DNA from 2 places in the Labrys sp. E2SS-1L genome. Region 2 is predicted to be linked to the other one. Evidence: predicted binding sites of a transcription regulator. Region 2 holds the regulator's gene; the other holds the start of a gene.
The links. The regulator PhoB, encoded in region 2, activates phosphate uptake and scavenging genes when phosphate is short. The targets are predictions, from matches to a motif close to TGTCATNNANCTGTCAT.
Positions count from the first base shown of each region.

Region 1: phnC (phosphonate ABC transporter ATP-binding protein) is a predicted target of PhoB. The motif match lies at 2,652-2,668, and genes of this name have one in related genera.

Region 1 covers NZ_CP172712.1:2,382,115-2,386,303, forward strand. The annotation lists gene phnE (phosphonate ABC transporter, permease protein PhnE) at 1-586, opposite strand, end outside; gene phnD (phosphonate ABC transporter substrate-binding protein) at 692-1,624, opposite strand; gene phnC (phosphonate ABC transporter ATP-binding protein) at 1,685-2,509, opposite strand; gene ACIGJE_RS11045 (LbetaH domain-containing protein) at 2,705-3,355, shown strand; gene ACIGJE_RS11050 (MaoC family dehydratase) at 3,360-3,815, shown strand; gene ACIGJE_RS11055 (MaoC family dehydratase) at 3,812-4,189, shown strand, end outside.
Region 2 covers NZ_CP172712.1:1,767,366-1,771,554, reverse strand. The annotation lists gene pstA (phosphate ABC transporter permease PstA) at 1-547, shown strand, start outside; gene pstB (phosphate ABC transporter ATP-binding protein PstB) at 544-1,371, shown strand; gene phoU (phosphate signaling complex protein PhoU) at 1,407-2,126, shown strand; gene phoB (phosphate regulon transcriptional regulator PhoB) at 2,140-2,841, shown strand; gene ACIGJE_RS08105 (RNA polymerase sigma factor) at 2,990-4,189, opposite strand, start outside.

The DNA of each region.
Region 1 (4,189 bases), 610 kb from region 2:
CCTCGACAGGCTTCATGTCGACATTCTCGACCACTTCGGCAAACAGCTTGCCGAGCGCACCCATGGTGTGGATGGCAAGTGCCAGGGCGCCGGCCATCGGCCCGGACTTGAAGGCGATCAGGAAGATCATGGCAAAGACGATGGTGGGAACCGTACGGCAGAATTCGAGCCAACGGCGCACCACGGCGCGCAGAAGCCGGCTACGCGTCAGGTTTGCAGCCGCCATGAAACACAGGACGAAGGCGCCGAGCACGCCGAGCAGCGTGCCGAGATAGGCGACGAGCAGCGTGTCGCCGAGCAGCACCAGCCATTTGCCGAAACCCCAATACCACTCCCTGACATCGCCGAGGAAGTTGCCGAGACTGAGGGGAGGGGCAATGCGGCTGAAGAAGGAGGTGAAGTTGCCGATATGCGTCCACAGGAAACCCGGCCGGACCGAGGCCACATGCGCCGACAGGGCGTAGAGGGCGATGCCGACAGCGACGGCGAGCCAGATCCGCCGCTTCTTGGCGGCAATGGTTGCCTGATAGGCCTTCAGCAAGGCCCGGGCCTGCGCTTCCGGCAGGCTATTGATAGCCGGCAATATTATATCCTCCTGCCAAGTCGAGCGAGCGCGGTCCAAGGCGAAATCCGTCTGCGCAAAGGGCGCGCACCTTGCGGTACGCGCCCTTTCTTTCGGTCGTGCCTGGCTTTACTGGGTCTTGCGGAGCGCGTCGTTGAACTTCACCATGTCGACGATCGGCTGATATTCCTTGGCGCTGATCGCCGTGAGTTCGAGATCCTTGCCATCGGAAAGCTTGTCGAAATTGGCCTTGTCGTTCTTGGCGTAGTCGATCAGCGCGGCGCCGATCTTCTTCTTCAGATCGTCGGGCAGCGAGGCGAGCACCGTATAGGGGCCTTCAGGCAGGAAGGGCGTCTTGTAGATGACACGGAAATCGGCCTTGGTCATCGCGGTGCCGTCATCCTTCTTGAGGATGCCGCGGCTGAGCATGCGGGTCAGGTTGGAATCGTCTTCCGAGTTCCAGCTGTTCGCAGCAGCGTCGGCGGTACCCTGGGCGAGGGCCAGCACGGCGTTGTCGTGGCTACCGGCGAAGACGACGGAGGAGAAGAACTTGTCCACGTCGATGCCCTGGCTGTGCAGGCCGAAGCGCGGCGCATTGTTGCCGGAGGTCGAGTTCGGGTCGACGAGGGCGAGCTTCTTGCCCTTGAGGTCCTCGATGGTCTTGTAGGGGCTGTCGGCCTTCACATAGATCACCGAGTAGTAGCCGGTGAGGCCATTGTTATGGCGCGGCACGGCGACCGGCTCGGTGGCGACGCCGGTGATGATGGCGCGGGCATAGGAGGCCGGGCCGTACCAGGCGATCTGGGCAAAGCCGGCGCGCTGGGCTTCGATCACGGCGGCGTAGTCGTTGGCGATGTTGAGCTTGACCGGCACGCCGACCTGCTTGGCGATGTAGTCGGCCAGCGGCTGGTAGCGGTCATTGGTGGTGGAGGCGTTCTCGGCCGGAATGACGGCGAGCGTCAATTCGGGATACTGGGCCTTCCAGTCCTCGGCCTGGGCAGTACCGGCGGCAAAGCTCATGGCTGCTGCGGCAAGGCCGAGCAGCGTGCGGCGCGAAAGCATAGGTCTCTCCTGTCGGAAATATCGTGTTCTTGTGGCTCTTGAAGATGCGCAGCCGGCCTGTCAGGCCGCGACGCTGGCAGGGCGAGCCAAGCCTGCCGAATTTGTACCGCCTGCCCATTTGGTGTCGGCATCGGCGTCCATCACTTCGCCGGCCTCCAGGCCGTAGAGGTCGCGGGCCGCATCTGTCGTCAGCGCCGCGGGGGCGCCGTCGAACACCACCCGACCGGCGGACATGCCGATCAGGCGGTCGCAATAGCCGCGGGCGAGATCGAGCGAATGGAGATTGCAGATGACGGTGATGCCGAAATGCTTGTTGATGCGTAAGAGCGCATCCATCACCACCTTGGTATTGCGCGGGTCGAGCGAGGCGATCGGCTCGTCCGCCAGGATGATCGAAGGTTCCTGCACCAGGGCGCGGGCGATCGCCACGCGCTGCTGCTGACCGCCGGACAGGCTGTCGGCACGCTGGCCGGCAAGATTGGCGATGTCGAACTGCTCCAGCGCGGCGAGCGCCATGGCCTTGTCCTCGAGGCCCCACAGCTGCAGCACGGCGCTGGCGGTCGAGACCTTGTTAAGGCGGCCCATCAGCACATTGGTGAGCACGTCGAGGCGGCCGATGAGGTTGAACTGCTGGAAGATCATGGCGCAGCGCGCGCGCCAGTCCCGCAGGGCCTGTCCGCGCAGGGCCGTGACATCGACGCCATCGAAGGAGATCGTACCCTCGCTCGGGTCGACAAGGCGGTTCAGCATGCGCAGCAATGTCGACTTGCCGGCCCCTGAGCGCCCGATCACACCGATGAAGGCGCCGGGCGCAATTTCCAGATTCACATCGGCGACAGCCGTCTTGCCGCCAAAGCGCCTGGAAACTCCTTTGATCGCCAGCATGAACAGATCCCTTCTCGTGCAGGTTTCCGGAGTCGGTAACGCCGGGCCATTACAGAGGGATGGCAGTTCAATGATGTTTCGGTGACGATCCACCGCCGATGTCGCCGGCAATTGCGACAGGCCGGGCGCTCCGGCCGGTTCTTGTCATGGCGTTGTCGCAGGAGAATGGGAAGTACGAGCCTTTCCGACCGGTGAATTGCCTTGCCTAAGCTCAGCCCCACGCCTCTCATCGACCCGACGGCTTCGGTTTCAGCGAGCCGGCTCGGGCGCTACACCGAGGTGGGACCGCGGACCAGCCTGATTGAAGTCGAACTCGGCGATTATTCCTATGTCGTCAACGATGCGGACATCGCCTACAGCCATGTCGGCCGTTTCGTCTCGATCGCGGCCCATACGCGCATCAATCCGGGCAATCACCCGATGGACCGGGCAAGCCAAAGCCATTTCAGCTATCGCGCCTCGGCCTATTTCGAAGGCGAGAGCGACGAGAGCGACTTCTTCGCTTGGCGTAGGGAACATGATGTCCATATCGGCCATGATGTCTGGATCGGGCATGGTGCGATCGTGCTGCCAGGACGTCGTATCGGCATCGGCGCCGTGGTGGGTGCTGGCGCCGTGGTCACCCGCGACGTCGAGGCCTATACCATCGTCGCCGGCAATCCGGCGCGGCCGATTCGTCGGCGCTTCGACGACGCGATTGCCGATCGCCTGCAGGCCCTGGCCTGGTGGGACTGGTCGCATGAAGCGCTGCGGGCCGCCCTGCCGGACTTCCGCAAGCTCCCGGTCGAGGCTTTCCTCGACAAATATCAGGCTCTTGCCGTTGAGGGCCTAATCGGTCCATCCTGAGGGCATGGCTGATACCCTCCATTTCGAAGATTTCCCGGTCGGCGAGATCGCCACTTATGGCTCGTACAGGCTGACGCGTGAGGCCATCCTCGCCTTCGCCAGGGAATATGACCCCCAGCCGTTTCATCTCGATGATGAGGCGGCAAAAAGCACCATGCTGGGCGGGCTTGCGGCTTCCGGCTGGCATGCCTGCTGCATCTTGATGCGGCTCAATTGCGATGGCTTCATGCTCAACTCCACCTCGATGGGCGCCCCCGGCATCGACGAGGTTAAGTGGCTGGCGCCGCTACGCCCGGATGTCACGCTGAGCGTTCGCCGTACGACGTTGGAGGCGCGGGCTTCCAGAAGCCGCCCCGAAATGGGCCTGGTGAAGTTTCTGTTCGAACTTGTGGCGGACGGCAAGACGGTGGTGACCACCCAGACCGGTTCCATCATGTTCGGCCGGAGGCAGGCGGCATGAAATATTTCGAGGATCTTGCCATCGGGGATACCGACGAGATCGGCGCTTTCACCTTTTCGGCCGAGAATATCAAGCGCTTTGCGACCCTCTACGATCCCCAGCCCTTTCATGTCGACGAGGCTGCGGCGGAGGCCAGCCATTTTGGTGGCCTGGTGGCGTCGGGCTGGCAGGTTGCGGCGGTCTGGATGAAGCTCCTGGTGGCGCATCAGGAAGTCGAGATCGCGCGGGCGCGCCAGCTCGGTAAGCCGGTGGTGAAGCTCGGCCCGTCGCCGGGCTTTCGCAACATGGTCTGGGCCAAGCCGGTGCGCGCCGGCGATACGCTGCGCTATAGCGTGGAGATCACGGGCAAGAAGGAGAGCGCTTCCCGCCCCGAA
Region 2 (4,189 bases):
CGGCAGCAAATTCGCCGATGCGGTGCGCTTCATCAACGACATCCTGCTCTCGGCGCCGTCCATCCTGATCGGCCTGTTCGTCTACCAGATGATCGTGGTGGCGACAGGCGGGTTCTCCGGCTGGGCCGGTGTGGTGGCGCTGGCCATCATCATCCTGCCGGTGGTCGTGCGCACCACCGAGGACATGCTGGCGCTGGTGCCGATCAGCCTGCGTGAAGCCGCCTTTGCCCTGGGATCGCCGATGTGGAAGGTCATCACCTTCGTGACCTGGCGCTCGGCTCGCACCGGTATCGTTACCGGCATCCTGCTGGCCCTGGCCCGCGCCGCCGGCGAGACCGCACCGCTGCTGCTCACGGCCTTTGGCAATTCCAACTGGTCGCTCAATCTCGGCAATGCCTTTGCCAGCTTGCCGGCTGCCATCTACCAGCTCGCGCCCTATCCCGATCCCAAGGCCGTCTCGGTGGCCTGGAGCGGCGCCCTCCTCATCACCGCCGGCGTGTTGGCGCTCAATATCCTGACCCGCTTCGTGCTCGCTCCCAAGAAATGAGTGCTCCCATGTCCGCTACCCCCCAAGCCTCCATCGCGGTTGCCGAACGCCCCCTCGCCGATCCAGCCGCCGCCGTGAAGCTCAAGGTCGAGAATCTCGACTTCTATTATGGCGAGAAGCATGCGCTCAAGGCCATCAATCTCGACATGATCGACCGGCAGGTCACCGCCATGATCGGTCCCTCCGGCTGCGGCAAGTCGACTCTGCTGCGCGTGCTCAACCGCATGTACGACCTCTATCCGGGGCAGACCGCCAAGGGCCGCGTGCTGCTCGACGGCCAGAACGTCATCGGCAAGGAGATCGACCCGGCGGTGCTGCGCGCCCGCATCGGCATGGTGTTCCAGAAGCCCACGCCCTTCCCGATGTCGATCTACGACAACATCGCCTTCGGCGTGCGGCTGCATGAATCCATCTCCAAGGCGGAGATGGACCAGCGTGTCGAATGGTGCCTGACCAAGGCCGCCTTGTGGAACGAGGTCAAGGACCGCCTGCACGCTTCAGCCCTAGGCATGTCCGGCGGCCAGCAGCAGCGCCTGTGCATCGCCCGTACCATCGCGGTGAAGCCCGAAGTCGTCCTGCTGGACGAGCCGACCTCCGCGCTCGATCCGATCTCGACCGCCAAGATCGAGGAATTGATCGACGAATTGAAGCGAGACTTCACCATCGTGATCGTCACGCACAATATGCAGCAAGCGGCGCGCTGCGCGGATGTGACGGCCTTCTTCTATCTGGGCGACCTCATCGAAGTCGGCCAGACCAACAAGATGTTCACCACCCCGAACGACAGCCGTACGCAGGATTACATCACCGGCCGCTTCGGCTGATCCCTCGGCCAGCGTCGAATTCATTTGGAGGCGGCATGTCCGACCATATCGTTACATCCTTCGACCAGGAACTGCGCGAGCTGCGCAACATGATCGCCGAAATGGGTGGCTATGCCGAGAAGAGCGTAGCCGACAGCGTCGAAGCCCTGCTCAAGCGCGACACCCAGCGCGCCAAGGCGGTGATCGATCTCGACGCCGCGATCGACAAGTTGCAGCGCCAGGTCGAGGACAGGGCCATCCTGATCATCGCCAAGCGCCAGCCGCTGGCTCTCGACCTGCGCGAGATCGTCTCGGCCCTGCGGGTGGCCAATGACCTCGAGCGGATCGGCGACCTCGGCAAGAATGTCGCCAAGCGCGTGGTGGCCATCCACAGTCACGCCCAGCCGGCCCAGCTCTTCGGCGGTTTCGACCACATGGCCGACCTGGTACTCGAGCAGCTCAAGCAGGTGCTCGACGCCTTCGCCCAACGCAATGTCGAGGAAGCCCTCTCGGTCTGGCGCTCGGACGGCGAGATCGATGCGATGTATACCTCGCTGTTCCGCGAATTGCTGACCTACATGATGGAAGATCCGCGCAATATCGGCTTCTGCACCCATCTGCTGTTCTGCGCCAAGAACATCGAGCGCATCGGTGACCACGCCACCAACATCGCCGAGACGGTCCACTATCTCGTGACCGGTGAATCGCCGGCCGGAGAGCGGCCCAAGGCGGACAACAGCACCGATCTCGTCGACCTTCCTGTGCCGGCTAAATAACAAGGGATAGGCCATGCCTCCCAAGGTTCTGATCGTCGAGGACGAAGAAGCGCTGACCCTGCTGCTGCGCTACAATCTCGAAGCCGAAGGCTATGAGGTGGATAGTGTCGCACGCGGAGACGACGCCGAGATCCGCTTGCGCGAAAGCGTGCCGGACCTGGTTCTGCTCGACTGGATGTTGCCGGGCCTGTCCGGCATCGAATTGTGCCGGCGCATTCGCATGCGCCCGGAAACCGAGCGCCTGCCGGTGATCATGCTCACGGCGCGCGGCGAGGAAACCGAACGCGTGCGGGGGCTGGCCACCGGCGCCGACGACTATGTCGTCAAGCCCTTCTCCGTGCCCGAGCTCTCGGCCCGCGTGCGTGCCCTGCTGCGCCGGGCCAAGCCCGATCACGTCGCCTCCCTGCTCAAGGCCGGCGACATCTCCCTCGACCGCGAGACCAAGCGCGTCCATCGCGGCAATCGCGAGATCCGCCTCGGCCCGACCGAGTTCCGCCTGCTCGAATTCCTGATGCAGGCACCGGGACGCGTCTTCGCGCGCGAGCAGTTGCTCGACAGCGTCTGGGGCCGCGACGTCTATATCGACGAGCGCACGGTCGACGTGCATGTCGGCCGCCTGCGCAAGGCGATGAACCGCACGCGCGAGATCGATCCGATCCGCACCGTGCGCGGTGCCGGCTATTCCTTCGACGAGACCTTCGCCAAGCAATCCTGAGCGCGTTTCGTGGGCATTGCCCGCTCGCTCCGCTTCGCCAAGGCTGCGTTGCGCCCTCACCACGCTCCTACGGGGAGAGGGTTAGGGGCTGCGCGACGTAGAGAGCAAGAGTGGGCGACGATATCCGCCCTCCTCCCTCGCCGCGCAGTCACGCCGCCAAATCCGCCAGGCGTGCCTGCAGATAGCGGCGGATGGCCGGATCGCTCTCCAGGCCGATCGCCCGCAAATAGGCATTGCGGGCCTCCTCCGGTCTGGCGGCCCGCACCAGCAAGTCCGCACGCGCGGCCCAATAGGGCTGGTAATCGACGATGCGTCCGTCACCGGCGACCTCGTCAAGTGCAGCCAGACCAGCCTGCGGCCCCATGAGGCGGGCGAGCGCCACGGCCCGGTTGATGGCGGCCACTGGAGAAGCTGTCAGCAGAACCAGGGCTTCATACAATGTGACGATCGCGGCCCAGTCCGTCGTCGCGCAGATGCGTCGATGCGCATGGGCCGATTGCAGCGCGGCTTCCAGCTGATAGCGGCCGATCTGGCGGACCTGGCCGGCCCGGGCAAGCAAGGCCTCGGCCTCCTCGATCAGTCCCGCATCCCAGAGCGTGGTGTCCTGCTGCTCCAGCGGAATATAATCGCCGCCCTGGCCGCGGCGCGCCGCCCGCCGCGCTTCGGCGTGCAGCATCAGGGCCAGCAGTCCCAGCACTTCCGGCTCGCCGGGCAGGAGCGAGGCGAGCAGCCGGCCGAGCCAGATACCCTCCGTCGACAGATTGCGCTCGCGGGCATGAGCCCCTTCCGGATCGGCCCAGCCTTCGGCATAGACGGCATAAACGGCCTCCAGCACCGCGTCGAGACGGCCGGGCAACTCGTCGGGCTCCGGGATGCGGAAGGGGATGCCGGCTTGCTTGATCTTGGCCTTGGCCCGCACCAGTCTCTGGCTCATCGCCACGGGCGAGACCAGGAAGGCGCTGGCGATCGCGCCGGCATCGAACCCCAATATCACCTGCAGGATCAGGGGCGCACGCACGGTGGCATCGAGGGAGGGATGGGCGCAGGCGAACATCAGGCGCAGGCGCTCATCGGGCACGGCATGCCGCTCGCCCTGCTCCGAGGCGAGGGCCTCGACATGGCGGCTGACCTCGTCCGCCTTTTCGCCGCGCAGCCTGGCGCGGCGGGCCGCATCGATCTGGCGGCGCCGGGCCGCGGTCAGCAGCCAGGCTTCGGGATTGACGGGCACGCCGCCCGCCGGCCAATGTTCCATGGCCGCAGCAAAGGCGTCGGCCAGGGCATCCTCGGCCCCCGCAATGTCGCCCGAGCGCGCCGCGAGAAGAGCGACGAGCCGGCCATAGCTGCGTCG